DNA from 2 places in the Spirosoma sp. KCTC 42546 genome. Region 2 is predicted to be linked to the other one. Evidence: riboswitches for the same ligand, from Rfam matches in the RefSeq annotation. Region 2 holds a riboswitch; the other holds the start of a gene.
The links. A riboswitch is a leader RNA that binds a small molecule or an ion and turns the genes downstream of it on or off. The one in region 2 is predicted to bind thiamine pyrophosphate.
Positions count from the first base shown of each region.

Region 1: another riboswitch for thiamine pyrophosphate. It lies ahead of thiM (hydroxyethylthiazole kinase); the one in region 2 lies ahead of EXU85_RS00420 (TonB-dependent receptor).

Region 1 is NZ_CP041360.1:6,580,618-6,596,079, reverse strand. Features, by position in the region: gene EXU85_RS27100 (acylase) at 1-563, shown strand, start outside; gene EXU85_RS27095 (helix-turn-helix domain-containing protein) at 912-1,754, opposite strand; gene EXU85_RS27090 (cupin domain-containing protein) at 1,877-2,473, opposite strand; gene EXU85_RS27085 (DUF2384 domain-containing protein) at 2,803-3,327, shown strand; gene EXU85_RS27080 (RES family NAD+ phosphorylase) at 3,332-3,799, shown strand; gene tenA (thiaminase II) at 3,840-4,490, opposite strand; gene thiD (bifunctional hydroxymethylpyrimidine kinase/phosphomethylpyrimidine kinase) at 4,498-5,304, opposite strand; gene thiE (thiamine phosphate synthase) at 5,428-6,069, opposite strand; gene thiM (hydroxyethylthiazole kinase) at 6,066-6,872, opposite strand; TPP riboswitch at 6,919-7,021, opposite strand; gene EXU85_RS27055 (alpha/beta fold hydrolase) at 7,133-8,434, shown strand; gene EXU85_RS27050 (TetR/AcrR family transcriptional regulator) at 8,535-9,245, opposite strand; gene EXU85_RS27045 (ABC transporter transmembrane domain-containing protein) at 9,365-10,369, shown strand; gene EXU85_RS27040 (HlyD family secretion protein) at 10,362-11,714, shown strand; gene EXU85_RS27035 (TolC family protein) at 11,711-13,174, shown strand; gene EXU85_RS27030 (hypothetical protein) at 13,182-13,793, opposite strand; gene EXU85_RS27025 (helix-turn-helix domain-containing protein) at 13,864-14,715, opposite strand; gene EXU85_RS27020 (ScyD/ScyE family protein) at 15,018-15,462, opposite strand, start outside.
Region 2 is NZ_CP041360.1:94,070-109,531, forward strand. Features, by position in the region: gene EXU85_RS00395 (acyl-CoA dehydrogenase) at 1-783, opposite strand, end outside; gene EXU85_RS00400 (MaoC family dehydratase) at 877-1,332, opposite strand; gene EXU85_RS00405 (alpha/beta fold hydrolase) at 1,363-2,163, shown strand; gene EXU85_RS00410 (TVP38/TMEM64 family protein) at 2,195-2,866, opposite strand; gene EXU85_RS00415 (cystathionine gamma-synthase) at 2,953-4,089, shown strand; gene EXU85_RS00420 (TonB-dependent receptor) at 4,196-6,574, opposite strand; TPP riboswitch at 6,653-6,747, opposite strand; gene EXU85_RS00425 (DUF4926 domain-containing protein) at 6,831-7,055, shown strand; gene EXU85_RS00430 (tetratricopeptide repeat protein) at 7,141-7,836, shown strand; gene ribH (6,7-dimethyl-8-ribityllumazine synthase) at 8,006-8,506, shown strand; gene EXU85_RS00440 (aspartate kinase) at 8,610-9,938, shown strand; gene serS (serine--tRNA ligase) at 10,003-11,274, shown strand; gene EXU85_RS00450 (hypothetical protein) at 11,362-11,637, opposite strand; gene EXU85_RS00455 (DUF349 domain-containing protein) at 11,725-13,002, opposite strand; gene ettA (energy-dependent translational throttle protein EttA) at 13,076-14,743, shown strand; gene EXU85_RS00465 (type IX secretion system membrane protein PorP/SprF) at 14,796-15,462, opposite strand, start outside.

The DNA.
Region 1 (15,462 bases), 2.2 Mb from region 2:
CCGTGCTCAGTGCCTGGGACAAAACAACTAACCGGGATAGTAAGGGAGCCGTTTTGTTTACGGCCTGGTTCGACCAGTTCAATCCCGGAATGGTGGCAGTTGGCTGGGACCCGCAACGCCCCGTCAGTACCCCAGATGGCCTCAGGGATCCCAAAAAGGCGGTTGAGTTACTGCGAAAAGCAGCCACACAGGTGCGTGATCGGTATGGTCGACTGGACATTGCTTGGGGAGACGTAAACCGATTTGGCCCGGCTGGACAGGACTACCCTGCAAATGGGGGCTCTGAACAATACGGTATTTACCGGACCATTCAGTTTGCGCCGGACCCCAGAAAGCCTCAGGTAAATCGGGCGGTTGCCGGAGATTCCTACGTAGCAGTGACCGAATTTGGCGAGAAGCCACGCGCGCAGGTATCACTCAGCTACGGAAACGCGAGCCAGCCGGGCCATAAGCACAATGGCGATAGTTGGCAGCGCCTGTCTGAGAAGAAACTCCGGGAGGCTCTACTGGATAAACCGGCAATTCTGCGTCAGTTGGAAAAAAGGGAAATGTTAACTCCATAATCATTACGGAACCGGATTATCTGCTGGTACACGCCCATTTTGCTGATAATCCGGTTCCGTGGTAGACCTGATTTAATCTAAGAGGTTGCCTGAAAACCCGAAAACCCGGCACCGGCCGCCCGACTAAATTCCCTGAAGAGCAGGGCTGTTAAGTTCTATCGTCTTTACCCCCCACCCCCCTAAAGGGGGAATACTCCGAAGTGGATTTTCTCCCCCTTTAGGGGGGTGGGGGGTAAAATAAGCCAATAAAAGAGACTGATTAAGTAAAGGGAACGCTAGAACTTAACGGCTCTGCCCTGAAGAGGACTTTATCGGATGACGAGTAAAATCGGCGACCGCAAGGGTCTCCTAGGTCTCTGCCACACCAAAAACCCGCTCGGGCGATTTGGTGTCGGCTATAAAAAAGGCATTGGGCGTCAGTTGGGTGAACTCTTTAAAGTCCCGGACCAGGTGCTGGTAGTCGTAATAACCCAGTTGGATGGCAACGCTTAGCCAATCGAGAGACGGACGTGCGTTTTTTAGTTTCATAGCGTTTTCAAAGCGAGCAATGCGGGCGTACAATTTGGGACTGACACCCTCCCGTTCCATAAACTGCCGATAAAACTGCCGCTGGGACAAACAGGCCTGATTGGCCATCCAATCGAGCGAAACCGTCATGGGGTTTTGTAGTATAAATCGACTCACGTTGTCGATCGGACGAGGATGCCTGCTCTTGGCTCGGTTGATCAAATAGAACAGAAAGGTTTCCACAATGGGAATCATGTCCAGATAGTGCTTCGTATAACTCAACCGCTCATTTACCCGGCGGATTTCGGTGGAGAATACGGATTCGGCATCCACAAACGTATTGGTCAGTTCGTGCGAAGGAATCCCCGTTAGTCGAAACAAGGCTCCTGGTTGAAACTGAACCTGAAACACCATGAAATTACGCCCAACGTGTCGGTTAGTCACAATTGAATATTGGCCGTTAAGTGTTGAGCGTGTTTTTTCAAGCAAGTTACCATCAAATCCATAGGCTTGTTTTTCGGGGTCTTTCGGATAAAATGCCAGCGAATTTTCAGCCCGTGGCCAATACGATTTAACGGGTAAAATGGGCATCGACGCCGGAAATAAACAACCTACGATCTGTAACGTTCGCACGTAGTCACGCAGGGCAGGACTAGGAAGTCGGTAGTCGAATATGGCGTCCATAGTAGTGATGGATAATGGATAATGGGTAATGTACAATGAATAATGGATAATGAGTAATGGATAAAAGGCTGGTTATTATTCATTACTCATTATCCATTGTACATTCCCCATTATTCATTCGCTTATTTCAACGCCAGGGGTGGTCCCAGAATGGTCATCCCATGTTCCTTGTGCATTTTCTGGCTTAACTCCTCCGTTGGTGGTCCTTTCAATTCATTCATTTTCAGGAAAAAATCTTCCAGCTGTCCCGCTGGCTGCACCATGTATACCTGCTTGCCGTGATCTGACAATTGAATCCAGGTGTGGGGTATGCCACGGGGGGCAAACACAGTGTCTCCTGCTTTGGCTGTAAACTGATCGGTACCTACCTGAAAGATGTATTCTCCTTCGATAATTGAAAATAGCTCATCCTGATCGTGGTGTACATGGAGTGAAGGACCGATCTTTTCTTTACCAATGTACTCAAAAACAGCTAATTGTCCATTGGTGTCTTTGCCAGATATTTTTACGTCGTTGACGTTTCGCCCCCGATAGGGCGTATGAACCCCAAAACGGGCGTCGCCTGCTTTGACCATAAAGGGCTTGGGCGGAGCAAGTTGGCTGTTAGGGGTAGCCTGAGCTACAAAGGCCGACGCTGTTCGTGTGGATGCGGCCACCGTGGATGCGGCCGCCGTGGATATGGCCACCGTAGATGTGATCAGGAATTGTCTGCGTTGCATAACGAGTTCTAGTTAAGACTGTTCTGCAAAGGTTTCTCGTAAGCCAGGTTGTTTAGTGGTAAAAATCAGCCATGTTCATAGTCACTAACTTCCTTCAATTTTAACGTAGTAAAACTAGTCCCTTCCCTATATAGCTTTTGCTCTTGCTACTGAATCTATGTTGTGCTGGCTTTCCGCTAGGTAGTCAAACACCCACATTGTAACGGTAAAAAGAAGATGATTGAAACAGATAGCTTACTATGTTTGGTTTGTGCACAGGAGGAGAAACTTTTAGTGCAAATTTGCCATTTATAGTTTGTAATTTTGCACTATACATTCATGCCTAGCTTATGCAAGCGGTTCTGCCAGTTACTAGCATTATCAGTCAAGCCCGACAAGGGGTTTTGCGCCGACGCGTTGATGAAGTCGCTCGCTTGGTAGGTCTCACCGATAAAGAAATGGCCCGTATCCTGAATATGTCCATCAGGGGACTGCATGGGAAAGCCAACGCGGCACGATTGAGTCTGGCCGCTAGCGAACGGCTGTTGTTGCTGGAGCGACTCGTTCAACGAGGACTTGCCGTTTTTGACGGGCGAGTTGAGCTGTTGGCACGTTGGCTACGCACACCACTGGCTGAATTGGCTTACCGGCCAGATACGGACCTAAGCCTTCAGGAAATCACCCTTGGCTCTCTTCGAGATATGGGTAGCTTTACTCAACCAGTTCAGCCAGCTTCTAAAGCAACGACCCCTACTTTGTCGAATGATGAGCTCGCCGTAGTAGCCCAATCACCCTTAGCTGTATTGGATACGGTATCGGGTTTCTCACTGGCCGAAGATGTACTGGGCCGCATTGAATGGGGTATAGCCGGGTAAGTGAATGGACGTATATCGTATCCATAAAGAGCCCTATCATCGGGAGCCTTTATCCGTGGTGGGAAGCCATCGACATGGTGGCCGTTGGAATCCAAAAGGTATTGGTATCCTTTACACCAGTCGTACACCAGAACTGGCCTTGCTGGAAACGTTGGTTCATTTGCCTCCCTTAACCTTAGCTGAACTCCCTCAACTGTGGTTAACAACCCTACGTTTACCTGACGAAGCCGACAACATTTTTTGGCTTGATCCTACGAAGCTACCCGCTTATTGGAAGAGGGGCACCTTGAGCGAAACCCAAACGATACTAACCGACTGGTTGCAAGCGCCTTTTTGCTTAGCCATGGCGGTGCCTTCGGTCATCTTAGAGATATCTTACAATCTGTTGTTGCACCCCCAACATGCTGCCTTTGCGGAGGTGGAAGTAGTCAGTCAATCGTCCATATCACTAGATAGCCGGTTGCGTAAATGAGCCATTTTTTGATCGACCAATTCGTAACGTGCCAGATTACTCACACCAGCCAGCGATTTTGGGTATAGGCATCGTTCCAGAAATACCATTCCAGTCGGCTTGATATACGGAAAGCTTCCCGCATTTGGTCTAGCTCAATTGGTCCGGCAGTTTCGGCATAGGCATCCGTGAGAGCGAGCATCTGGTTTACCGACTGGTCGAATGCATCGCCCGCGTAGGTGTCGATCCAGGCCCGATACGGATTTTCCTGAATGGCCTGCTGGTAGATGTACTTACCCACCTGCCGATAAATCCAGAAACACGGCAACACGGCAGCGGCACCTACGGCAATGGCTTGAAGGGATGTGGTGGCCAGCAAGTAGTTGGTGTAGGCAAAACAGGCGGGCATTTTCCGGGTTTCTGGCTGGATGTTGTACAAGGTGAAGTACGTTTCGTGCAGAGCCCGTTCAACAAGAATGGCATTCTGCGCGAACTGCGTAAACTGAAGCATGTCGTTGGGCGTTGCGGCCCGTGCCGCTAACTGGTTCAATGCCCGACTGAAGTCCGTTAAATACAGCGCGTCCTGCTGAATGTAATACTGGAATGTAGCCCCCGGAAGGCTCCCATCCAGTAAGTTTCCCACAAAACCATGATCGAGTATAGCTTCATAAACAGGACTGATGTCCTGCCAGAGTTGGTCGGTGAATTTCATAGTAGCTCTATTGCCAGCAGTTAAAAAAGTGGTGAACAGGCCCGTGTCCGTGCCCTAGCTTGTAGACAGCCCCCATCTGAAGTGCCTGTGTGACATAGTCTTTGGCTGCAGCAACGGCATCGATCACGGATAATCCTCTTGCCAGCCCAGCGGCAATGGCGGAGGAGAGCGTGCAACCTGTGCCGTGCGAGTTTCCTGTTGTTATGCGGGCGGTTGGAAAGAAATGCTGTTCATGTTCCGAGAGGTACAGGAGATCCGTGCTTTCGTCGGCAGTCAGGTGGCCGCCTTTTACCAGAATGGCCCCTAGGCATAGTTTGGCTAACTCTTCCGCTGCTGGTTCCATATCGGCCAGTGTTTCAACAGATCGACCCAATAATACACTTGCTTCGGGTAGGTTAGGCGTAATGACGGAGGACAGAGGTAGTAAATAGGACTTAAGCGCGTCGACGGCTTCGTCTTGCAAGAGTTTATCCCCGCTTTTGGCCACCATAACCGGATCAAGCACAATAGTCGTTACCCCGAATTCGGTTAATGTTTTAGCCACTTGCACAATAACTTCGGGCGAGTGAAGCATCCCGATCTTAACGGCATCGACCCCAATATCGCTTAGTACAGCCTTCATCTGTTCGGCAATAAAGGCCGGAGATATTGGCAGAATGCCTGTAACGGCTTTAGTATTTTGAGCTGTTAAAGCCGTTATCACCGACATGCCGTAGCAGCCAAGCGCGGCAAATGTTTTAAGATCGGCCTGAATGCCAGCCCCTCCACCACTATCCGAACCGGCAATCGTTAATACTCGTGTGTAGGTTTTCATGCTTAATTGAGAATGAAGGTTCAATTGTGAGTGGTGTCAGGTTCTAAACCTGACACGCGTTAGGTTTCTCAAAACCGTTGGTATGATTTCACTAGGTTTTGAGAAACCTAACGCGTGTCGGTTTTAAGAAACCGACCCCACTTGTGCATCATCCATCAACCGAATGAGTTCCCGGCTAGCCTCATACGGTGAGGGTTGTCCGCAAATGGCCGACACCACTGCAGTACCCAAAGCTCCGGTCTGTCGAATGGACTGTATGTTGGTTGCGTTGATGCCGCCAATAGCAAAGGTGGGTAGGCTGGTTTGTTGGCAAATGGCCCGTAACCCAGCTAATCCCAAAAGACTGGATGTATCCTGCTTGGTACCCGTCGGAAAGATAGTGGCGATGCCCAGATAATCCACATCGGCGTCACGAGCAGCTTCCAGTTCGGTCAAATTGTTAATCGACAGACCAATAATCTTGTCGGGGCCGATGAGCGAACGCACTAACGCGCAAGGCATGTCGTCCTGTCCCACATGCACGCCATCGGCATCGATCGCCATGGCTATATCGACCCGGTCGTTGATGATTAGTTGGGCTCCGTAGGCTTGTGTAATGCGTTTTAAATCTAGTCCGAGGTCCAGAAAGGCGCGGGTCGATAGCTCTTTCTCCCGGAGTTGGACCCAGCGAACCCCCGCCCGACAGGCCTCTTCCACTACGTATGCCAGCGTATGGCCCGCCTGTTGGGCAATAGCGCTATCGGTTACTAAATACAACTGACTCATGCCCATGTCAGCTTAAGTCGTTCGTCAATCTCCGATTCGGTCAGTTCATACAAGGCATCCAGGAAGTTAACCTGCAAGCTACCGGGGGCCAGCTTTTTCTCCGCGGCCAGTTCACCCGCAATGCCCATAACGGCCATGGCGTGTGTTGCCGCCTGAAAGTAATTGGTATTAACGGCAGCGAAAGCACCCGTCAGCGCAGTAGCCGTGCAGCCCATGCCCGTTACCTTAGTCATCAGGGGATGACCATTGGCTACAACGGCCGTCTGTTCGCCCTGGATGATGTAATCGGTTGCGCCACTAATCACGACCACACTGCCCCATACAGAACTCAACCGCTTTGCTGCGTCGACGGCGGCTTCGGAACCGTATAAACTGTCGACACCTTTGGTTTGGGCATTCAATCCCGCCAGTGCCATAATTTCGGAGGCATTTCCCCGGATGATATCGGGTGGGGCCAGGGCCAGCAATTCTTCACTAACCCGATTTCGGAAGGTTGTTGCGCCAACGCCAACGGGGTCAAAAACAATAGGCTTCCCAAGGGTTTTAGCCTGCCGCATCGCGAGCTTCATACCGGCCACAAACGTGGCGTCGAGCGTACCAATGTTGACAACCAGCGCACTGGAAATCGAAACAAACTCTTCAACTTCGTCGGGAGCATGGACCATCGCGGGCGAAGCCCCCAGTGCCAATAGCGCATTGGCCGTGTTGTTCATGACCACGAAGTTGGTAATGTTATGGACTAGCGGAGCCTGCGTGCGGATACGCTCGATATCGGTCCAGATGGATTGAGGAGATTGAGTCATGTTGCTGCTAATGAGTTCGGTAAACAGCAACTTTAGGAGAGCGGAGCGCATCTCGGTAACTTTTCCCTACGGCAGTACGAGCTGCATCAGGTAGTGAGGGTATTCTCTCAGTCAGTCCAGATTTGGTACTGACACCCCTAAAGTTGTGTTGGCAAAGGTAGGGGATAATGAATTATAGAATGACAAAAAAATAAGTCTGTCTCTTGACTTTAGAAAGTTTAAGATAGCTTTACGGGCAATATTCCTACTCCTTAAAATCTGTGAAATCGACCGCTATTCGTTACCTGCTGCTCCTGCTCTTTACGCTGGTAGCCACTTGGCAGACCATCGCCCAAACCCCTGACAATACCTTCATAAATGGCGATCTGTTACCTAATGCCCCCGAACTCGCAGCTCGTGGAACCTACGGTGTTGGCGTGCGAACCCTTAAACTAGTTCACAAAGATCAGGTTGATGTGCTGCACCAGAAAGAGGGAAATAGCCCACTGTATGATCGTCCGCTGACGGTTGAAATCTGGTACCCGGCTCGTATTTCGGCCAATAAGCCAGCCACCGTTACTTATGAGTCGGTGCTTGGTCGGGCCAACGACCCTAAACGACCCCTTATTCCGTTCACGTTTGCTGGCCGGGCTGCTCGCGATGCTGAGCCAGATGCCAGCGGTGGCGCGTACCCATTGGTTATCGTGTCGCACGGCTACCTCGGTTCTCGGCTGCTGCTCACCTACCTAACCGAAAATCTGGCGTCGAAAGGCTATGTTGTTGTCGCGATTGATCATACCGAATCGACCTACAGTGATGCGGCTGGTTTTCCAAGTACACTGCTGAACCGTGCGCTCGATGATCTGTTTGTACTGAACGAAATGGCCCGACTGAGTGCCAAGTCCAGTACTACTTTTCTGGCTGGCCTGCTCAATGCTGACAATACGGCGTTGGTTGGTTATTCGATGGGAGGCTACGGTGCACTCAATGCCGTTGGGGCGGGGTACAGTCCTCAGGCCGTTAAGCTGTTCGGTCAACTGGCGCAGGGCAGTACGGCCCTTGAAGGCCGCTCAATGGATTCGCCAACCTTTAAAGCTTCGCTCGATCCGCGAATTAAGGCCGTTGTTGCCTTTGCGCCCTGGGGCATGGAGCGCGGTGTCTGGGATGCTAAAGGGCTGGCGGGTTTGACCTTGCCGACGCTGTTTGTGGCGGGGAGTAAAGATGATGTATCGGGTTACGAAAAAGGCATCAAAGCTATTTATGACGGAGCCATCAATGCGGACCGCTACCTGCTGACCTACGTAAATGCCCGGCACAATGTAGCACCCAACCCACCACCCGTAGCCTCACTCCAGCCCGGCGTGTCTGTTGATGAGTACATGCATTATGCCGAACCAGCCTGGAATGAACGCCGGATCAATAACATCAACCAGCACTTCGTTACGGCATTTCTGGGTATTCATCTCAAGAAAATGGAGTATACGAAGTACCTGGATCTACCCGAAACAGGCGCTGCTGGAACGTGGACCGGCTTCAAACCCCGCATGTCGGTTGGGCTGGAAATGCGGCACGCGAAGCCGTAGGAACTGTATAAGCTGAAGTAAGGATAGCCCATCATCCGCTAGATTGTGGTGTCAGTTTCTTAAAACTGACACGATAGGCTGGTTCTCATACATAGCGTATTTATGCCATTCCCGATTCCAATGAGGAAAAAAGAAGATGATGAAGAAAGCTTACCAAACGATCTTCGCTTTCCGGCAGGCCGTTCGGTTGGTTCCCAAAGTCGGTTAGTGAGGGAAGATATTGCATAAAGAAAGACTGGTAATGAGCCGTTTCAATAATGGAACTGGCGCGCGACCGGGCGTAGGGGTAATCAGGCCGGTATTCGAGAATGATACCGGCGATGCGGCCACATAAGTCTTTGTACGGCTTGAAAAGCTGCTGGCGATTGTCTTCCGTAATGTGGTGGGTCAGATACGCTTTGCTGGCTTCCCGGATAACGATGCTGTGCAGCGCTATAATGTCAATAGCATCGGTAGGCGCCTGTCCAGTGGGTAGCGAAGCACCCTTTAAAAGCAATATGTGTAGAACACGCTCTAATTTCTCCTTCGGATCAGTTAAGTTATTGGTCTGGAAAATTAACTGGTATTCAAGCCATTGCCAGTACCAGGCTACCATGTATACCAGCAGCCGGTGTTTGTTTTCAAAATAGCGGTAGATACTGGCTTCCTTCGTACCAATCCGATCTGCCAGCTTCCGAAACGTCATATCTTCAAAGCCGATTTCTGCTAACAATAAAACGCCCTGCCGAACAATTCGACGCCCCAGGTCTGAGCTTTCCGGATCACGCAGAAATAACTTCTCGTTCATCCGTACAAGTACACTATATTCCATCTATTGACTAGTTTGTCCGTTTCTGTAAAAATCGCTTAACGAAGAAACAAACTTTCGTGGATAAAAGTTATGTTTGCAATAATGATAGTAATACTATCAAAATATTAAGTAATACACTTATGAATTCATCTGTATATCAACAACCACAACCATCGCCTAGTCAACGGCTATTCCGGTTACTGGGAACCGAGAAAAAAGATATTGGCTACATCTACCTGTATGCGCTGGTAACCGGGTTGATAAGCCTGTCTTTACCGCTTGGTATTCAGGCTGTTTTCAATCTGGTATCGGGCGGGTTGGTTTTTAGCTCTGTGTATGTGCTGATAGGCCTTATTATTCTTGGCGTGTTTATTTCGGGTATGCTATTGGTCGGTCAAACGACATTGGTCGAAATTATTCAGCAACGGATTTTTGCCAAAGCCGCTTTTGAATTCACCTACCGACTTCCCCGAATTGAGCCGAAAGCCCTGCCCGTCCGCGATGCGCCTGAGCTGATGAACCGCTTCTTCGATGTATTGACGATTCAGAAAGGGCTTCCCAAGCTACTGATAGACCTGACGGCGGCAGCCGTGCAGATTTTGTTCGGAATTATTCTGCTCTCGTTTTACCACCCTATTTTTCTGGGATTTGGCTTGTTTACTTTACTCACCGTCGTGGCTATCAGCTGGTTTTACGGCCCACGTGGATTACGAACTAGCCTGAATGAATCGAAGTATAAATACAAGGTGGTAGCCTGGCTGGAAGACATGGCCCGCGATCTGCCGATCTATCGCCAGCGTGAAGACGCTCTGGAGCCTATTGACCGGATGGACGAGCTGGTGGCTAGTTATGTAGCGCATCGTACCGATCACTTTCGGGTATTGAAACGACTGTTTTACAGTGCTGTTGCGTTCAAAGTGCTCGTTACGGGTGGGTTGCTCATTCTGGGTACAACCCTGGTGGTTGGGCGCGAAATGACGCTAGGTCAATTCGTTGCGGCTGAACTGGTTATTGTCCTGATTACGAGTTCCGTAGAAAAGCTGATCTCCGGAATCGATACGGTGTTTGATCTGCTGACGGCGGTTGAGAAAATTGCAACTGTAACGGATTTACCCTTAGAAACCGACACTGAAACCCATGCTTAATCTGTCAAATCAACGGGTAGACGGACAGCTTTTTAGTCACTACCCCCTTAAAACACTCCACGCCCTGCCTAAACCCGATGCAGGTCGGCGACTGGGCCGCTGGATGCAGGCCATTTTACTCATTAGCATCCTTGTGTTGTTTCTGCCCTGGCAGCAAAATATCAATGGAGAGGGCAGCGTAACGGCTTTAACCCCACAGGACCGCCCACAAACGGTGCAAAATGCCGTGGCTGGCCGCATTGAGCGATGGGCCGTTCAGGAAGGTCAGTTGGTGAAAAAAGGAGATACCCTCCTGATTATCTCCGATATCAAAGACGACTATTTTGACCCTAAGCTTCCCCTTCGGCTCAATGAACAACTGGGGGCTAAGCGCGGTAGTTTACAGGCAACAGGAGCTAAAATTTCGGCACTGGATGAACAAGTCGCTGCCCTCAGGACTGGCTTACAGGTTAAGTTAGCATCGGCCCGAAACAAAGTTCGGCAGAGTGAATTTAAGGTTATTAGTGATAGTACCGACCTGATTGCTGTCCGAAAAAACTACCAGATCGCTGTGGACCGGTTGGAGCGATTTGAGAAAGGGCACAAGAATGGGCTGTTCTCCTTAACCGACCTGGAAACCCGTCGGCTGAAGTTGCAGGAGGATTATGCGAAAGTAATTGCGCAGGAAAACAAATTGAATGTATCCCGACAGGAACTGATCAATACCCGGCTCGATCTGAGCACCATCCAGGCCGATTATCAGGAAAAACTAGCCAAAGTGCTTTCGGATCGTAGTTCGGCAGTTTCCTATCAGGCCGATGCAACGGGTGAAATTTCCAAACTACAGAACAAGATTAGTAGCGTGGATGTACGGCGCGGCCTGTATGTTGTGCGGGCTCCGCAGGATGGCTATGTAGTCCGGACGTTTAAGGCGGGTATTGGCGAGTTGATCAAAGAGGGTGAAACCATTACCACCTTGCAGCCGGTAAATCCAACTGTCGCCATTGAGTTATACGTTAAAGCCATGGACGTGCCTTTAATTCAGCCTGGGCGAACAGTTCGGCTTCAATTCGATGGGTGGCCCGCTATCCAGTTTTCGGGCTGGCCAGCGGTAGCTGTCGGCACGTTTGGGGGTGAGGTTGCCGTGATTGATGCCGTAGGCGGTGTAAATGGCAAATACCGGTTGCTCGTTAAGCCGAAGCTGTTGACAGGTGATCAGCCATGGCCAAAGCAACTACGGGTTGGCTCAGGGGTGTTTGGATGGGTAATGCTTGATGACGTCCCGATCTGGTATGAATTGTGGCGACAGTTGAATGGCTTCCCACCAAGTTTACAACAGGAACCAACCGAAACCAAAGCAAAATGAGAGCGTTGATTGTAGGAATAGGCGTGTTGATGGGTTGCCTTTTTTCCTTGATGCTGGGTGCTCAGCCTAAACAAGCCCCCGGCACCGACACGGCTACTATAGTTTTTTCGGCGGCCGATTTTTACCAAGCTGTTTCTGAGCATCATCCGATTGTTCGGCAGGCCTCTTTGCTAACCGACGAAGCAAAGCAGGCTGTACTACAGGCTCGGGGGGCTTTTGATCCGAAACTGTTTTCCGCTTATGATCGGAAGGAATTTGGGCAGAGCCTGTATTATAGCAAGTGGCAATCGGGGGTAACTATACCCGTGTTGCCCGGTGGTATTGACCTAAAGATGACCTATGATCAGAACTATGGACAGTACCTAAATCCGGAAGATAACGTACCTTCATCGGGACTTGCCGCACTGGGGGTACGGGTACCCATTGGGCAGGGGCTGCTGATCGATGCCCGGCGGAATGCCTTGCGGCAGGCCCAGTTAGCCATTAATCTGGCCGAGGCTGATCGGTTGAAGCTGATTAATAAAACCCTCTATGATGCGGCTAAAACCTATTGGGAGTGGTACCTGGCGCACCAGCAGTATCGGCTGATTCGGGAGGGGTATCTCGTTGCCGATGTCCGGTTTCAGGGACTCCGTCAGCGGGCATTATTAGGGGATGTGGCCACCATTGATACGACCGAAGCGCTGATTACGGTTCAGGATCGGCTAGTGCAATTCCAACAGGCTCAAGTTGATTTACAAAATGCCCGATTACGCTTAACGGTATTTGTCTGGAAAAGCGATGAACGAACAGGAACACCACAACCACTGGATATCCCTCACACCGTAGTACCTCAGGTGGTTTCGCTTGATTTGGTTCATGAATCAGTTCTTCAGCAATTGCTGCAAAGGGCGTCCGAACAACACCCCGAATTGCTCAAACTGACCACAAAAGGACGTCAATTAGCCCTTGAAGAACGATTCCAACGATCATTAGTACAACCCCAAATTGCCTTACAGGCGAGTTTACTGAGCCGAACTCCCCAGGCTGGTGTGGGCTATGACTGGACAAGCTACTATGCGTTTCGGCCTGATAATCACAAGATCAGTCTGGAGCTGAACTTCCCGTTGTTTTTGAGGAAAGAGCGGGGAAAGCTTCGACAAATTCAGGTTAAAACCCAACAGCTCGCTTTGGAGCAACAGCAGACGGGACGGATGATCGCCAATGATGTGCAGGCGGCCTGGAATGAGGTAAAAGCACTGGAAAAGCAACTGGCTGTGCAACAGCAGACCGTTGTCAATCAGCGAACCTTATTACAGGCTGAGCAGCAAAAGTTTGAATTGGGTGAAAGTTCATTATTCCTCGTGAACAGTCGCGAGTCAAAGCTGATCGACTTACAACTTAAATTGGAGGAGTTGCGAACCAAACATCAGAAAGCTATTGCAGCGTTATGGTACATAGCCGGTACACGGCTTGGGTAGAGCTGGGCTATGAAAGCCTAGGTGTTGTCCTCGCGATTTCATTGCCCCGTTGCCATGCTGCTAGTCCTAGCGTTATCCAGGGGAAGCCCCAGAGACCGATCAATTCTGCCGGTCTTGAACCTGAAAGGAGAAGTATTGGGAACATAAAAACAAATGGAAAACTACCCACTACTAGGGGTACGTAGCGTTTCCAACCCATCCAGATGTTGGCTTTCAGGGTGGCAATTCCGACTACAATCATGCCAACCCCGCTCAGGAAAGCACCCATTGGCGCAAAGGGCAACGGCATCCACTGACCCAGCACATACGCAATGGCTCCGGCCATGGGAATGAATAACAAGGATCGTTTTTTGCCGAAGCCGGTAGGTTCACCTGCTTCCCAGAGAGAAAGGGCACCAATGAACATCGCCACCTTAGAAATAAGCCCCATCCAGCCTCCCTGTTCGGTTGGAACAAAGGCGTCATCAGCCAAAAAAATGAATGGTGCCAGCAAACGACCTTTCGCTTCTGTTTCAACGGCACCTAAAAACCAAAATTGGAATCCAAAGGCTAAAAGGCCTATTCCAGCTAATAAATAAGCGAAAGCTGCCCGGCGGAGGTGACTACTCGTATTTTTCATAATCGTGTGATTTATGAGCAAAATTGAGCAAAGCGTATACGAAGAGCATAGTAAAAAAACGACAACTTTACTATCGGTGCCCGCGCTTATGAAAGCGCTCGATTCGTTGCTGATGAGCCAACTCCTCCTCAAATAATTGGCCTGGACTTGTGCCTGCAAACTGCTGAAAGTCTTTGACTAAATGATTTGGGTCGTAGTAATGACAGCCATAGGCAATGTCGAGCCAGGAGCGGGTTGGGTCGACTTCGCGGAGTTTATAGGCTTGCCTGAACCGGGCAATGCGGGTGAAGAGCTTAGGACTAACGCCAACCCGTTCGCGAAACTTGCGCTCGAACTGGCGCATACTCAGGCAGGCATCGTGAGCCAACTGGTCGAGTTGGTGGTAAGCTGCCGGAGTAAGCATCTGTTGGGCAACTCTATCAATTGGTAACACTGGCTGACGGCATTGAGCGGCTTTTTTTAAGAGAAATTCTTCGACAAGCCGAATCATCGTTGTGTAGTCTGTTGCCTGTGGTAATCGTTCATAGAGTTCCTTTATCGCTTTGCCCGTAATCGCTTCCAGATCGGCGTGGTCGTCGACTAATAGATTCATTGGTACGCCCAGTAACCGAAACAGGCTACCCGGCTGAAAGCTGACTTTCAGCATCAGATAGTTTGGATTGATGGTAATATTCATTCGGGTAAGTGCCTGGCCAACTATGATACCCGATGTAGCACCCTCAGGATTCTGATTGCCTGCTTTTACGCTGTGTGGTAAATCATAGGGGTAAAAGTACAGGCACTGCTCTGTGCTGGGTGGGTAGGGCTTTTTGGGTAATTGCTCGCCTGGAATTCTTGGGTCAAGCTGGATATGGATGATCCAGTAATGCCGGACAAAAGACTTCAGGGCCGGATGCGGAGCGTATTCACGAAAGAAGACCATAGGAATGGCGAGCTAATTTCTCAACTTTCTAAAAATGAATATACTTATTTTTTGATAGGCAACTAAGATTGAGCAAGCTTGCCTGACTGTAGCGATTGTCACTTTAGTGGGCGAAACCCGTTTAGTAACCAGTAAATATATACGGGCCTAGGTGTAGGTCGTGCAAAAACCACCTGTCTGTTAGACTATAATAAAGAGTAACCCTTCTTTTCAGCCTGGTAAGTCGATGACTAAACCTGGCAGAAAAGAAGGGTTACGCTGAAATACCTGTTTGATGAACAGGGTAGAGTTCCAGAAACTAATTAGTACGTAATTTTCAATAAAGCCCCATCCCCTAAACTAGTGACATAGATCGTGTGAGCGTCTACTGATTTAGCGTCGGTAGGCAGGTTTAACCCAGAGGCTAGTATTGAATTTCCAGCGCTGGTTACCTGCGTTAACACACCCGTTTTAGCTCCGAATCCCTGAGGACCAAATACACCATGTTGTAGTACAAGACCGCCCAGGTTTGTATCCAGATTGATATCGACTAAACTGGTAAAGCCGGGCTTATAAACAGAAACAACACCAGCCTGAGTGATTTGATAAATGGTTGAGGCACCTACTGGGAAAGGAAAGCCAACCAGCGTACTGACCAGGAATTTCTGCCCGTCGAACACAACGCCCGTTGGTACCGAGTCAATAAACGGAGGGCCCACCGGGGTTGGATTGGGCAGTCTTGGGATATTGGCAAATATACTCCATACA
Region 2 (15,462 bases):
CAGTGCTTGCGCAGCAATACCAATCCGACCTCCATTCAGGGTTGACATGGCAAATTTGAATCCGAATCCATCGTCACCAATACGGTTTTCTTTAGGTATTTTTACGTCGGTAAAGAGTAATGAATGGGTGTCTGATGAGCGGATACCCATCTTATCTTCTTTTTTGCCGACCACAAAACCGGGTGTTCCTTTTTCAATGATCAGGCAATTGATACCCCGATGTTTCTTCTCCCGATCAGTTTGGGCAATAACGAGGCAAATACCGGATGAATTGCCATTTGTGATCCAGTTTTTGGTGCCGTTCACTAAATAATAATCGCCTTTATCTTCGGCTGTTGTGCTTTGTGAAGTCGCATCGGAGCCTGCTTCGGGTTCTGACAGACAAAAAGCACCAATCGTTTCGCCCGTGGCTAGGCGGGTTAGGTATTTCTGCTTTTGCGATTCGGTACCAAATGCTTCGAGCCCGTAACAAACCAGCGAATTATTAACCGACATGATTACGGAGGCTGACGCATCGATTTTAGAAATTTCTTCCATCGCCAATACGTAGGAGACCGTATCCATGCCACCACCGCCATACTCGGGCGATACCATCATGCCCAAAAAGCCAAGTTCACCCATCCGCTTGACTTGTGAAGCTGGAAAACGGGCTTCGTTATCCCGCTCAACAATACCGGGTAATAGTTCATTCTGAGCAAAATCGCGGGCTGCTTCCTGCACAGCCATATGCTCTTCTGATAAATTAAAATTCAATCCCTGTAACTCCAGCGATGCCGTTGCCATCTGAATTGGGTTAAGTTTGGTTGATGATTACTATTTGTTGTGAAGTACGAAAGATAAGAATTAGTTCGAATAAATAGTATGCTTGCATACTGTTTATTCGAATAACAACGTAATCAATTCTGCTACACAGGCTGGTTTTGGATTGCCTTCTAGTTCAAACGTACATTCGGTAATGACACGGACACCGTTGGTTTGTGCGTCAACGCTTTGCAATTGGGCTGATAGGCGCAGACGACTGCCAACGGGTACTGCATTCGTAAAGCGAACTTTATTGGACCCATAATTAATTCCCATTTTCACGGAGTTGATCCGGTAAAGCTCGGCCATAAGTTTGGGAGCTAGCGAGAGTGTCAGGAAACCATGCGCAATAGGTGTTTTATAAGGAGAAAGTTGGGCCGCTTGCTCAGGGTCGGTATGAATCCACTGATGATCGCCGGTAGCTTGTGCAAATAGATTGATCATTTCCTGTGTAATGGTCATATAGTCGGATTCGCCGAGCGATTGGCCGGCATGGGCTGAAAATTCAGCCAGATTGGCAAAGGTTAGCATAGGTGTTGGGGTTTTTGCAATTTTGTTGATATGACCAGGGCCAATAGATATACGTTTCAGGTTGAAGGTAATGGTATTGCTTACCAAAAAATCGGGAATGGGCCGTCTATTCTATTAGCCTTTCATGGTTTCGGGCAGAGTGGCGAAATCTTCCGGACACTGGAAGCATCACTCGGTGCCCAATTTACCATTTTCGCGATTGATTTGTTTTTTCACGGCCATAGTCAATATACAGGGAATCAGCTACTAAAGAAGCATGACTGGCAGCGGTTTATAGCCGCATTTTTAAAAGACCGACACATCGACCGCTTTTCGTTGATGGGGTTTAGTCTGGGCGGACGGTTTTCGCTGGCACTTGCGGAGGCTTTTGCAGATCGACTGGATCAATTGATCTTACTGGCACCCGATGGCATTACACGTAGCTCCTGGTATCGCCTGGCCACCGTTTCGGCTGTAGGGCGTGGCTTATTTCGGTATGTGCTCCGGCATTTGTCAGTGTTAAATGCGTTCGGGCATATGCTCACAAGGCTTGGCTTATTGAACCGAACGGTCATGCGCTTCGCTGAGATTTCACTTGGCACGCCCGAACAACGCCAATTGGTGTATCGGAGCTGGACACAGTTCCGGCTGATTACACCCGATCTGACGAACATAAGTAGGTTGCTGAATGCCAATCCCGTGCAAGTGCAATTTTTTATCGGCGCGTTTGACCGGATTGTTCCGGGTAGCTATATTCTTCCGTTAACGAAACGACTTCGGCATTACGAAGTCACTGTGTTGAAAACGGGCCACAATCGGTTGATTGAGTTAATGAGCGAAAAATTCGCATAACTTGATTTTCAGCCGACCGTTCCGATTGGTTTTACTTTAACGAACGCTGAATAACCTGCCAAAGTCCGGCAATGGAAACGATAATCAATCCAACTACCACTATTTGTGTCCAGGAGCTTTGGTTGGGATTTTCCAGTAATGCTTTAATTTCCCGTGCTTCATGACCCGACCATATGGCTAGCAATGTTCGGGGAGTCATACCCAGAAAGCCACCCAGCAAAATATTTCGGAGTTTAGCGCCCGAAAGGGCAAACAATAAATTAGTCAGTCCAAATGGAAGGATAGGCGATAGCTTTGCAAAAAAAATGACCTCTAATTCATTGTTCAGAATACGGTCGAGTACGGATTGGGCCTTGGGGTTTCGCTGAATAAAAGCCAGAAATCGGTCATGGTCCAGCCAGCGAACAAGCAGGTTGATGAACAGAATACCACCAAAATTGATAACAAAAAGGGGCAATACTGCCTGCCAGCCCAGAAAATAGCCAAAGATCAGCGCAAGCATTGTTGGCGGGGTCAGCCCTGCCGAGGTGATAGCACAGGCAACGGTGATTCCTGCCCATTGCCAGGCCGAAAGCTCGGCAATAGCAGCCTCATGAACTACTGCATAGTAGGTCAATAACGATGTAAATACAATTGGTGTTACCGATAATGCAAGACCAGCAAGGGCCGGACCAGTAACTGATTTAGGAATAGCTAATTTCACACTCTATCAAACGGGTAAATGGTGGTTGTGGTTTAAACCCAGTTTACAAGCTCGGCTCTATAGTATATTCTTCGTTACATTTGACTATGAAATTCGGAACCAAAGCCATCCATGCCGGTATTGAGCCGGACCCCACAACGGGTGCCATTATGACACCTATTTACCAGACGTCGACCTACGTACAGGAGTCGCCGGGAAAGCATAAAGGGTATGAATACGCCCGGACCCAGAACCCTACCCGAACGGTGCTGCAAAATAACCTCGCAGCACTCGAAAACGGTAAGCACGGTATTTGTTATTCATCTGGACTTGGCGCTACGGATGCCATTTTAAAGCTGTTCAAGCCCGGTGATGAAATTATTGCCAGCAATGATTTATACGGTGGCACCTACCGGATTATGGTACGCGTGTTTCAGGAGTTTGGGCTAAAATTCAAGTTCGTCGATTTGTCGAACCCGACTAATCTGGATGGGCTTATTACCCCCGCTACAAAGATGGTCTGGATTGAAACGCCAACAAACCCCCTGCTGCGGCTAGTGGATATTGCGGCTATTGCAGCTATTACTAAGCCACACAACATCAAACTGGTAGTCGATAATACGTTTGCCTCGCCCTATCTGCAAAACCCACTCGATTTGGGTGCTGATATTGTCATGCATTCCGTTACGAAATACCTGGGGGGACACTCGGATACGGTTATGGGAGCTATTGTCCTGAATGACGACGAAACGGCCCAGAAGCTAGCCTTTATCCAGAATGCCTGCGGGGCCGTGCCAGGTCCGCAAGATTGTTTTCTGGTCCTTCGGGGCATCAAAACGCTACATATTCGGATGCAGCGGCATTGCGAAAACGCTATGAAAGTGGCGCAGTATCTACAGCAGCACCCAAAGATAAGCCAGGTTTATTATCCCGGACTGGAATCGCACATTGGCCATGAACTAGCAAAGAAACAAATGCGGGGTTTCGGTGGTATGCTATCCTTTGAGCTCAAGGGCGATTCGATGCCCGAAGCTGTGCGTGTGATGGAAAGCTTCCATGTATTCTCCCTGGGCGAATCCCTGGGTGGTGTGGAGTCGCTTTGTACGCACCCGGCCAGTATGACCCACGCCAGTATTCCGAAAGAAGAACGCATCAAGAATGGTCTGAAAGACACTCTTATCCGGCTCAGCGTTGGTATTGAAGATGTTGAGGATCTGATTCAGGATCTGGAGCAGGCAATCTAAACCGGGATTTAGCTGATTTGTGGATTTACTGGATTTTGCTCTGCGCTTCTTTGAAGCGAATCATAAAACAAAATCCAGTAAATCCCCGAATCAGCTAAATCCCGGTTTAGAAACGAACCCTCACCCCCGCCAGAAAATTCCGTCCGGCCTGTGGGTAATATGCATTATCCGCGGCCACTTTCCCTTCCGAGATGTAAGCGTAGGTGTAGCCATTTGATTCATATAGCTCATTCAGTACGTTGTTGAAGAGCAGCGTAAAGGCGATTTCCTGCGCGAATTTTGGCTTGATACTGTAAATGAGTCGGATATCATTTGTGAAATAGGAATTCAGTTTCCGGCTATCGTTGGATGTATTATCCAGATACTGCTTGCTTACATATTTCGAAAGCAGCCCCAGTTCCAGTCCTTTTGCGGGTGTGAATAATAATTGAGAGCCTGAAATTACATTGGGAGAAAACGAAATATCCGTTTGGCCATATTGACGGCTGTCCTGATTTCCGGTATCGAAATTATCCAGGTATTCAGTGAAATTCTTGACCTTATTACGGCTAAACGTAGCGTTCACATTCCAGCGAAGTTGTTTCGCCAGTCGGGCACCCACTTCCAATTCAAGCCCGGCGCGGTAACTGGTGGGGATATTCACCCGGTTATAAGCGCCCACATCATTTATTTGCCCCGATAAGACCAACTGATTCTGGTAACTCATGTAGTAGCCATTGACCGTAAACGCCAGTTTTTCTGATTGGATTTTATAGCCAGCCTCATAATCAATCAACTGCTCAGCTTTTGGCCGACTCTCAGGCGTTGATTGAGTGTAATCGTCGCGGTTGGGTTCACGGTGGCCAACGCCTACCGATGCATAAGCTGTGCTATGGTCATTGATTGTATAGGTTAGCCCCGCTTTGGGATTGAAAAACGTCAGGTTGGCATTCTGTTGCACATTCTGGAGCTTACTGTTAAAGCCCAAAAACGAGTAACCAACCGTTCGTACCTGCAAGTCGAGAAATCCAGTGAGTTTATTGCTGAATTGATAAAATGCCTTTGCATACAGATTAAAGTCTGTTTTTGTGGCATTGTCGTCGTAATAATGGTCCCGGATGTTGGTGTTCCCGGCTACGCGCGCCCAGATAATCTCGCCGAAGTGGGCACCCTGATATTGATTCCAGCCACCGCCAATGTTGGCCGTGAGTTTGCCAAAGCTGTTGTAGTCGAGGGAGAAAACGCTGCCGAAGAAATCGTTGTCCAACCATTTCCGACGGATGATGTCGGTGCTTTTGATAATCGAATCACCAATGACTACGTTAGGCAGATTGTACTTGCTAAAAGGGTCGTTGGGCTTAAGTTCTTCATAATATCCTTTCCCTTTTGTGTAGAATAAAGACGCATTTAGACGCCAGTTTTTACTTAACCCAAATGAGCTAATTAGCTGATAATTATCCTGTTGATAATTGTCCGTCTGATTGTCATACGTGAATGAGTTATATGTCCGATTCGTCTTCAGAATATCTTCTGGAACACCATTCCAGGCCTGGTATGTTTGTTCCTGACCTGAAAAGACATTCAGGCGTATAAAACTCTTATCCGTATAATAACCCCCCGACAGATAAAACGATTTCAGGTTTGAAAAGGCCCGGTCAATAAATCCGTCGGAATGGATGGTTGACAAGCGGGCATCCAAGACAAAATGATTATTAATCAGGCCAGTACCTGCCAGAACATTCGCTTTCCGTGTCCCGAACGAACCACCCGAAAGATTAACTTCGGCATAGGGTTTCGTTTCCAGCTTGTTCGTCTGGATATTAACCGATGCCCCAAAAGCCCCGGCACCATTGGTTGAGGTACCAATACCTCGTTGAATCTGAATACTGCTCACTGATGAAGCAAAGTCGGGCATATCTACAAAATACGTTCCCTGCGATTCGGCGTCATTATAAGGAATCCCATTCAACGTTACGTTTACCCGTGTGGCATCAGACCCGCGGATACGAATGCCGGTATAACCCACGCCCGCCCCTGCATCGGAGGTTGTTACTATGGAAGGGGTAAAATTCAGCAGTTGCGGCACATCCTGACCCAGATTCAGCTTGTCTAAATCCCGGCGTGTTACATCTGTATAAGCAATAGCTGATTTCTGATTAGCGCGCGTCGCACTGACCACGACTTCATCGACCGCAACTGCTGTTTTGGTCAATTTGATTGCAAGCGTCGTGTTTTCAGTCAGGTTGACTGGCTGGATCTGGGGCTCGTAACCCAGCAGCGATATGCGCAGAGATAAAGTACCTGACTTAAGGTTTGTGAGCTGAAATGCGCCTGTTGCGTTTGTGAACGTTCCCTTGTAGGTGCCTTCAAGTGTAATGGCTGCGCCTGGCAGCGTACCCCCATCGGCATCTGAAACCGTGCCGGTAATAGATAATTGAGCCCAGGTGGACAGTGGCGATAGCCACAATAGGGCCATCAGCATAAAGTAGGTCGTCGGTTTTTTCATGACGAAAAAGCGTGACGATAGGCAAGGGGCCAAACCTACCTTTGGTTAGAGATGATTGTTTGTAAACACTCACAGATTAGTTCTGTGAATTCATTTCCCTTCGCAGCATTACCCGCGCAGGTTCAATGGGTATAATCTCAGCCCGTTGTATTGGGGCACCCCTTAATAAGATTAGCGCAGCAAAGTTAAGTTAATTTTACGAAATAAGGGGTAGGATATAGCGTTTCTCTACTTAAAAGAGGGTACTTATGTAGATATGAGCGAATTCGATTTAGTTGTATTGCAGGAAGATTTGGCAGACGGAAATCTGAAAGCTGGCGATGTTGGCACGATTTTAACAGTGTATAATGGAGGAAAAGCATTTGAGGTTGAATTTGTAACGTTAACCGGCGAAGCAGTCGCTATTGAGACGTTACTGGCCCATCAAATTCGGGAAGTTCGGGCATCAGAGATCATGGCCGTGCGAGATATATCTCAATAAGTAGCACAGGATTCATAAACTTTTGAGGCTTACGCTTTTCCGCAATGGTAAATATTCCTAATTTTGCGATCCAAATTGCAAAAGCATGAGCAAAAAGAATAGCGGACTGGAGTTTCTGGAAGACCCAGACGCATTAGAAGGAAAGTTAGAGGATGTTGGCGATTACTTCCAGCAGAACAAGAATATTGTATTAGGTATTCTCGGCGGCATTGTATTGCTGGTTGCTGGGTACTTTGGCTATCGTTATTATATCAGTAGCCAGGACGAAACGGCACAAATCGAAATGTTCCCTTCGGTTTATCAACTCGAAGCCGATTCGCTGAAAAAAGCCCTGAATGGCGATGGTAAAACCCCAGGTTTGTTAGCGGTCGCTGACAATTATGGCTCTACCAAAGGCGGTAATCTGGCCGAATTCTATTCGGGTGTTGCATTGCTGAAAGAAGGGAAATACGATGACGCTATTGAGCACCTGAAAAGCTTTAGTTCGTCGGATCTGCTGGTACAGGCGCGTGCTTATGCGCTTACGGGTGATGCTTACATGGAGAAGAAAAGCTTTGACGAAGCTGCTGACTACTATAGAAAGGCTGCTGACTATAAGGCGAACAAATTCTTTACGCCTGGCTATCTCATGAAGCTGGCTATTGCTTACGAGCAAGCCAAGCAAAATGATAAAGCGATAGAAACGTATAGCGAAATTATTGAAAAGTACGGCGAGTCCGCAGAAGCTGGTAGTGCTAAGAAGTACAAATCCGTACTTGAAGCAACCGTCGGTGAGTCGTAAGCGTACTTGACTAATCAATACAGCAAAGGACAAAACCGACTCAGGTTTTGTCCTTTTTGTTTTTGTCATACTGACGAAGGAAGCATCTTCGGTAAGAGCGTTTAAATATAGTGGTAGCTAAAAACTCATTCGACGAAGATGCTTCCTTCGTCAGCATGACAAAAAACACATGGCATCAGACTTAAAAAACCTAAGCGTCTTTTCAACCGACGCGCTACCCGATATCAGCCGTCGACGGTTCGCTATTCTGGTTTCAGAGTGGAATACGGAAGTTACAGAAGCGCTTTTCGAAGGTGCTTACCAGGTCTTGCTTCAGCATGGCGCAAAATCCGAAAATATCATTCGGGGTAATGTGCCGGGGAGCTATGAGCTAAGTCTGGGAGCCCAGTGGTTTGCTCAGCGCGATGACATTGATGCCGTGATTGCACTCGGTTGTGTCATTCAGGGAGAAACCAAACACAATGACTACATCAACCACGCTGTAGCACAGGGCTTAACAAACGTTAGTCTGAAAACCGATAAGCCCGTCATATTTGGTGTCCTAACGCCTAACGACCAGCAGCAGGCTCTTGATCGAGCGGGTGGGAAGCATGGTAACAAAGGTGACGAAGCCGCTATTACAGCAATCAAAATGCTCGGATTACAACAACAAGTTTATAGTAAATTTTAAAGAGCGAAATCGGACCGCCGAAGCGGAGTGAATGAGTGAAAGAGCCACTAGTACTGTCCTTTCCAATTCGCTCTGTCGCTCATTCACTCTTTCTCTTAAAAAAATGTACGTCTGGAAATTTGGCGGTACGTCTGTCGGGAAGCCCGAGCGTATGCGGTCGATTCGCAACTTGATTACCGAAGATAACACGCGCAAGATTGTTGTCTTGTCAGCTTTGTCTGGCTCAACGAATAACCTGCTGGCCATTGGCGAATCGCTTAAAGCGAACAATGATGCCGAAGCTAATGCTAAAATTGATACGCTTAAAGCGCATTACGACAGCTTTATCGACGAGTTGTACAGAACGACCGATGGCAAAGCGGCCGGACAAAAAATTATAGATAACGAATTTTCCTTTATCCGGTCTCTAACGGGTATCAAGCCATTCACGCTGAAGCAGGAGAAAGAGTTAGTGGCTGAAGGCGAATTACTCAGCACACAAATTTTTCAGGCCTATCTGGATGAGGAAGGTGTAACATCCACTTTACTACCTGCGCTGGAATTCATGCGGATTGATGCCGATAACGAGCCGGAAATCCATTATACCGAGCAAAAGTTAGCCGAGATATTGCCTCAGCATGCCGATAAACAAATTATTGTTACACAAGGCTTTATCTGCCGAAACCCGCGTGGAGAAGTCGATAATCTCAAACGAGGAGGCTCGGATTACACCGCTTCGCTGATTGGTGGTGCCATACGCGCGGAAGAAATCCAGATTTGGACCGATATCGACGGGATGCATAATAATGACCCGCGTATCGTGAAAAATACATTCCCGGTTCGCGAACTAACGTTCGATGAAGCGGCTGAACTGGCCTACTTCGGGGCGAAAATTCTGCATCCGTCCACCATTACGCCTGCGCGTATGTTCGGTGTACCGGTTCGCTTAAAAAACACAATGGACCCCAGCGCCCCTGGTACGCTCATTGCCGACAAAACCAGTGATCAGGTGTTTAAAGCGATTGCGGCTAAGGATGGCATTACCGCTTTGTATATACACTCAACCCGTATGCTAAATGCCTATGGTTTTCTACGCCGGATTTTCGAGATATTCGAGAAATACAAAACGCCGGTCGACATGATAACTACATCCGAAGTGTCGGTGTCGGTCACAATCGATAACACAGAGCGTATTCAGGAAATTACGGATGAACTTAATACATTCTGCACGCTGGAAGAACCCGATTATGATCAGACGATTATTTGCATTGTAGGGAATTTTAGTGCTGATAATGAAGGTGTTGCACTTCGAGTGTTCAATGCCATGAAGAACATTCCAATCCGGATGGTTTCCTACGGAGGTACGGAAAGTAACCTGTCGTTACTCGTTCATGGTCGTTACAAAGCAGAAGCTTTGAATGCACTGAATGATGGACTGTTTGCTAAAGCGTAGCTTACTAACTACTATTGACTCACTATCAGCCTTTTGCAAAGGGTACTGAACCTTAATTACACGAATGCTTCAACTCAATTTTATCCGCGAGAATAAAGACACCACCCTGGCGGGACTGCGCAAACGAAATTTTGCCAATGCCGAGGCTGTTGTTGAACAAGTGCTCACGCTCGATCAGCAACGACGGGATACTCAACGCGAACTTGACGATGTATTAGCCCAATCCAATGCTAAAGCAGGCCAAATAGGCGCGTTGATGAAAGCCGGTGATAAAGTTGCTGCCGAAGCTGCTAAGGCTGAAACGGCGGATCTGAAAGCACGCTCTAAAGATCTTGCCGATACGCTTCGCCAGATTGAAGCCGATCTGCAAGCGGTTTTAGTGACGATTCCCAATATACCTCATAGTAGCGTTCCCGCAGGGCGTACTGCCGATGATAATGAAGTGGTATTGGAGCATGGAGAAAAGCCAGCACTTCACGAAAAAGCACAACCGCATTGGGAGCTGATCAAGAAGTATGACATTATTGACTTTGAACTTGGAGTCAAAATTGCAGGAGCTGGTTTTCCGGTTTACAAAGGAAAGGGTGCCCGGATTCAGCGGGCGATGATTAACTTCTTCCTCGATGAAGCCCTAAAAGCCGGATACGTAGAAGTACAGCCGCCTATTCTAGTTAATGAAGATTCGGGCTTCGGCACCGGCCAGTTGCCAGATAAGGAAGGGCAAATGTATTTTGCCACGGAGGATAAATTATACCTGATCCCAACGGCCGAAGTACCCATCACCAATATTTACCGGGATGTGATTCTGCCCGAAAATCAGTTGCCGGTTAAAAACGTGGGTTATACGCCCTGTTTCCGTCGTGAAGCGGGTTCGTGGGGAGCGCACGTTCGTGGATTGAACCGGTTGCATCAGTTTGACAAGGTCGAAATTGTTCGGATTGAGAAACCAGAAAATTCATACGCAGCTCTGGAAGAAATGAGCCAGCATGTGCAGGGATTATTGCAGAAACTAGAACTGCCTTATCGGGTGCTGCGACTTTGCGGTGGTGATATGGGCTTCACATCGGCGCTTACATATGACATGGAGGTCTGGTCGGCGGCTCAACAGCGTTGGCTGGAGGTTAGCTCAGTTTCTAATTTCGAAACGTACCAGGCTAATCGACTCAAACTTCGCTCGAAACTTGAGGCTAAGATGCAACTGATGCATACGCTGAATGGCTCGGCCTTAGCCTTGCCACGTATTCTGGCGTCAATTCTCGAGAATAATCAAACCCTAGAAGGTATTCGAATTCCAAAGGTGCTAGTGCCGTATTGTGGGTTTGAGATGATTGATTAAAAGACACTAGGTTACTGTTACAAGAAAATCCCCGTAGAAATAGCTCAGGCTATTTCTACGGGGATTTTCTTGTAACAGTATTCTGGTTTAACAATCACATGAATAGTTGCCATAACCAGGATATTTCGGGGATAGTTTGCTTGAAACGCTCACAACTCGATCAAGTGGTATTGTCTCGCCAGTAGCTAACTCAAGCCACTCTGCCCCATTTTCCACAACAAGTTGCTTGATCATCACGTCGGCTTTGATAAACTCACTAAGATCGGTCAGGTATTCAAGCCGCACGAATTTGCCAGGAACAATAGCCGCACGAAAGTCAGTATCGGAGACAATAAAATCAGATTTAACCAGGTTCGTTTCCATGTCCTAATAACAATACCAAAACGCGAAACGTGCCCCGTTTTGTAGTCAGGGCACGTTTCGCGAAATTAAACCTGTAGTATAAGAATCTTAATACCCTGCTGTTTCCAGTTGTTTCTGTAGCTCACGCAGAATCGTTTCTTTCATCGCGATTTTACGCTTCTGAGTATTGATTTTATTCAGAATCTGCTTGTCTTCGTCATTGTTCGGGTCGAGACCGTCGGCATCCTGTAACGCAAACTGAAGATCGTTTTTCTCGCGTTTTACAAGATATTCCATCTCCCGGATTTTCGTCCGAATCTGTTCTGACTGGCTTTTGAGTTCAAAGGCCGGGTATTTCCGCGTTAGCACACGGCCTAGATAACTCAGTTCAAAAATTTTGTCGCAGGCAGCCCGGAAGCGTTCATTAACAACTTTGTCCTGTAGTTTAAACGGCACCCGGATTTCTTTCCAGCTATTCAGCAATACTTTGGCTCGTTCGGCAGCCGCGAAGATGTCGGATTGTTTGGACAGTTTTTCCGCTTCATCGGCCATTTTCATTTGAGCCTCTATGCGGGGGTCAATCTTTGGAACCAGAACAATGCCTTTCGCGTCGTTGTACTTCGCGTAGAACATGGTTGTGGCTTTCTTAAACTGCTTGTACAGTTTACCACTTTTCTTGATCGGAACCTCGCCAACCGCCTTCCAGGCATTATTGAGTCGCCGGACTTCCTGGAACGCAGCATCCAGATCGCCCAAGCGATTAGCCCGGAAAGCCAGCCGGATAAGCTCGTCGTATTTATCCAGGCGTTCCTGAATAACCTTGTTCTGTTCGTTGAAGAACTCACGTCGACGCTGAAAGAACCCATCCAGAAGCTCCTGGAACCGACCCTCCACTTCTTCCTCAACCGACTTGTCTACAGGGCCGGTTTTAATCCACTTGGTCTTGATTTCCTGTAACTCATCGGCCGTTGTTCGCCAGTCAGTACTGTCAACAATGGCTTCAGCTTCGGCAATCAAGGCCCGCTTAATGTCATGATTTTTCCGTTGGTTGACCGTAATCAAATCGGCCAGCAACTTCTCTTGTTCGTCCAGCCGATCGAGCAGCGGGGGGAAATCCCCTAATGCATCGAAGCCGAGCAGTTTCTTGCGGAGTTGAACCAGTTTCGTCAGGTACGAACCTTTGTTCTGAGCTTCGTCGATGTCTTTTTCTAACTGACTGACTTTGTTCTCAGCAATGATGAAGCGGTTTTTAAAATAATCGAGCGCTTCCTGCTCGGTGCGTTTGACTTCGCCGATCTGGCGGTCTTCGTAATTCAGGTAGCCTTTCAAAAATACCTTTCCGTCTTTGACGTAACCGTATTCATCTACCAGTGAAGCGTTTTCCATTACTGTGCTTGGTTAAGGCTGCGCTGTGGGTTAAATTTGAGGATTATTGCCAACACAAATCTATCAGAAATTAATGAGTCAGGAAACCATAATTTTCTCTATGGCAGGCGTGAGTAAAAATATTCCGCCTAACCGACAAATCCTAAAGAACATCTACCTTTCCTTTTTTTATGGTGCAAAAATCGGCGTTCTGGGGCTGAATGGCTCCGGTAAGTCGACCTTATTGCGCATCATTGCAGGAATAGACAAAAATTATACCGGAGAAGTTGTTTTCTCCCCCGGCTACTCAGTTGGGATGCTTGAACAGGAACCAAAATTTGAGGCTGGCAAAACAGTACGAGAAGTTGTAGAAGAAGGTGTACAGGAAGTAGTGAGCCTTTTGAAAGAATTTGACGAAATCAATGAAGCCTTTGGCGATCCTGATGCCGACTTCGATAAACTTATTAACCGGCAAGGTGAGGTTCAGGAGAAACTTGACCATTACAACGCCTGGGAGCTTGATCAGAAACTGGAACGAGCAATGGATGCCCTGCGCTGCCCTCCATCTGATGCGCTGATTGATAATCTATCCGGAGGTGAAAAACGTCGGGTAGCGTTGTGTCGTTTGCTACTCCAGCAACCTGATGTATTATTGCTTGATGAGCCTACTAACCACCTTGATGCAGAATCTGTATTATGGTTAGAAGAGCACCTTCGTCAGTATACGGGCACGGTTATCGCCGTAACCCACGATCGCTATTTTCTGGATAATGTAGCCGGCTGGATTCTTGAACTTGATCGGGGCGAAGGTATTCCCTGGAAAGGCAATTATTCTTCCTGGTTAGAGCAGAAACAAAATCGGTTGGCCAAAGAGGAAAAAACAGAATCGAAACGTCAGAAAACGTTGCAACGTGAGTTGGAATGGGTGAAAATGGCCCCTAAAGCTCGTCAGGCCAAATCAAAAGCTCGTTTAGGGGCCTATGAGCGACTCTTGAATGAAGACGCCAAACAGCGCGATGAAAAACTCGAAATTTTCATTCCTGCCGGGCCGCGTTTAGGCGCTAAAGTCATTGAAGCTGAGGATGTCTCTAAAGCTTTTGGCGATCGACTTCTGTTCGAACATTTAGAGTTCCGGTTACCGCAGGGTGGTATTGTAGGAATTATTGGTCCCAACGGAGCTGGTAAAACGACGCTCTTTAAACTAATTACAGGGAGAGATAAACCCAATTCAGGTACGTTTGATGTTGGTGAAACGGTAAAAGTGGCTTATGTTGATCAGGAACACGACGGTCTTGACCCCAATAAAACGGTCTATGAAACGATTTCTGGGGGCAACGATTGGATTATAATGGGCGGAAAGCAGTCCAATGCGCGGGCCTATGTAAGTCGGTTTAACTTTGGTGGAGCCGATCAGGAGAAGAAAATTGGAACTCTATCAGGTGGGGAGCGCAACCGGGTCCATCTAGCCATGACCCTTAAGGAAGGCGCGAATCTGTTGCTCCTGGATGAGCCTACCAATGATCTTGATATCAACACATTGCGAGCGCTGGAAGAAGGTCTGGAAAACTTCGCGGGTTGTGCAGTTGTCATCAGCCACGATCGCTGGTTCTTAGATCGTATTGCAACCCACATTCTAGCCTTCGAGGGTGATTCGCAGGTGTATTGGTTTGAGGGTAATTTTTCGGAATACGAAGAGAACCGCCGTAAACGCTTAGGATCGGAGGCAACGCCCACTCGGATAAGGTATAAGAAACTGGGGTAAATTAAAAGGGACTGATTTTAAAATCAGTCCCTTTTAATTTAGAAAAGTAGAATCAAAACTTCGGACAAGGCAATTTCTTATCCCGGCGTTTTACACCCGGCCGACGGCCTTCTGGCTTGTCGAAAATATAGGAGAGCGACAACTCATGTGAGCCACCGCTGTTACCGAGGGTCGAAATTGTGACATCGTAGCTGTAGCCGATGGAGAACTTTTCCATACGCCAGCCAATCAACGCAGCTACCGCATCATGATTGTTAAGCGTCTGGTCATATTTTTTAAAAGGAATACCTCGGTAGTATGCTCCGATTGTTAGCGGAGAGTAGGTCAGGTAAGCGCCTAAATCCAATTGATCATACTTGCCCTGATGCTTGTACATAATCACGGGCGATATACTAATTTCCCGATCCTGTTCATCAGCTAAACCTGTAAAGCCAGCCAGTGGAATGCGCAGACCAGCCTGAATGCTGGTTTTCATCGGCAATCGCTCGTTCTCGCTGTTGAAGAACCCCTGAGATGGGCGATTGATATGGTGTGCTGATGCACCAATCCAGAACCAATCGGAGTAAAAAAGGCCACCCGTCGAAAAGTCAAGATATTTATTCGTGGGTAAACCTCCTTGCAACGCTGGATCGCCGGAAACGCTACCTGTTATAAAGCCCCGATCCGTAAATTGATCGCCGGTTGTCAGGCCGAAATAGTTAATACTACGGTTCACGTAA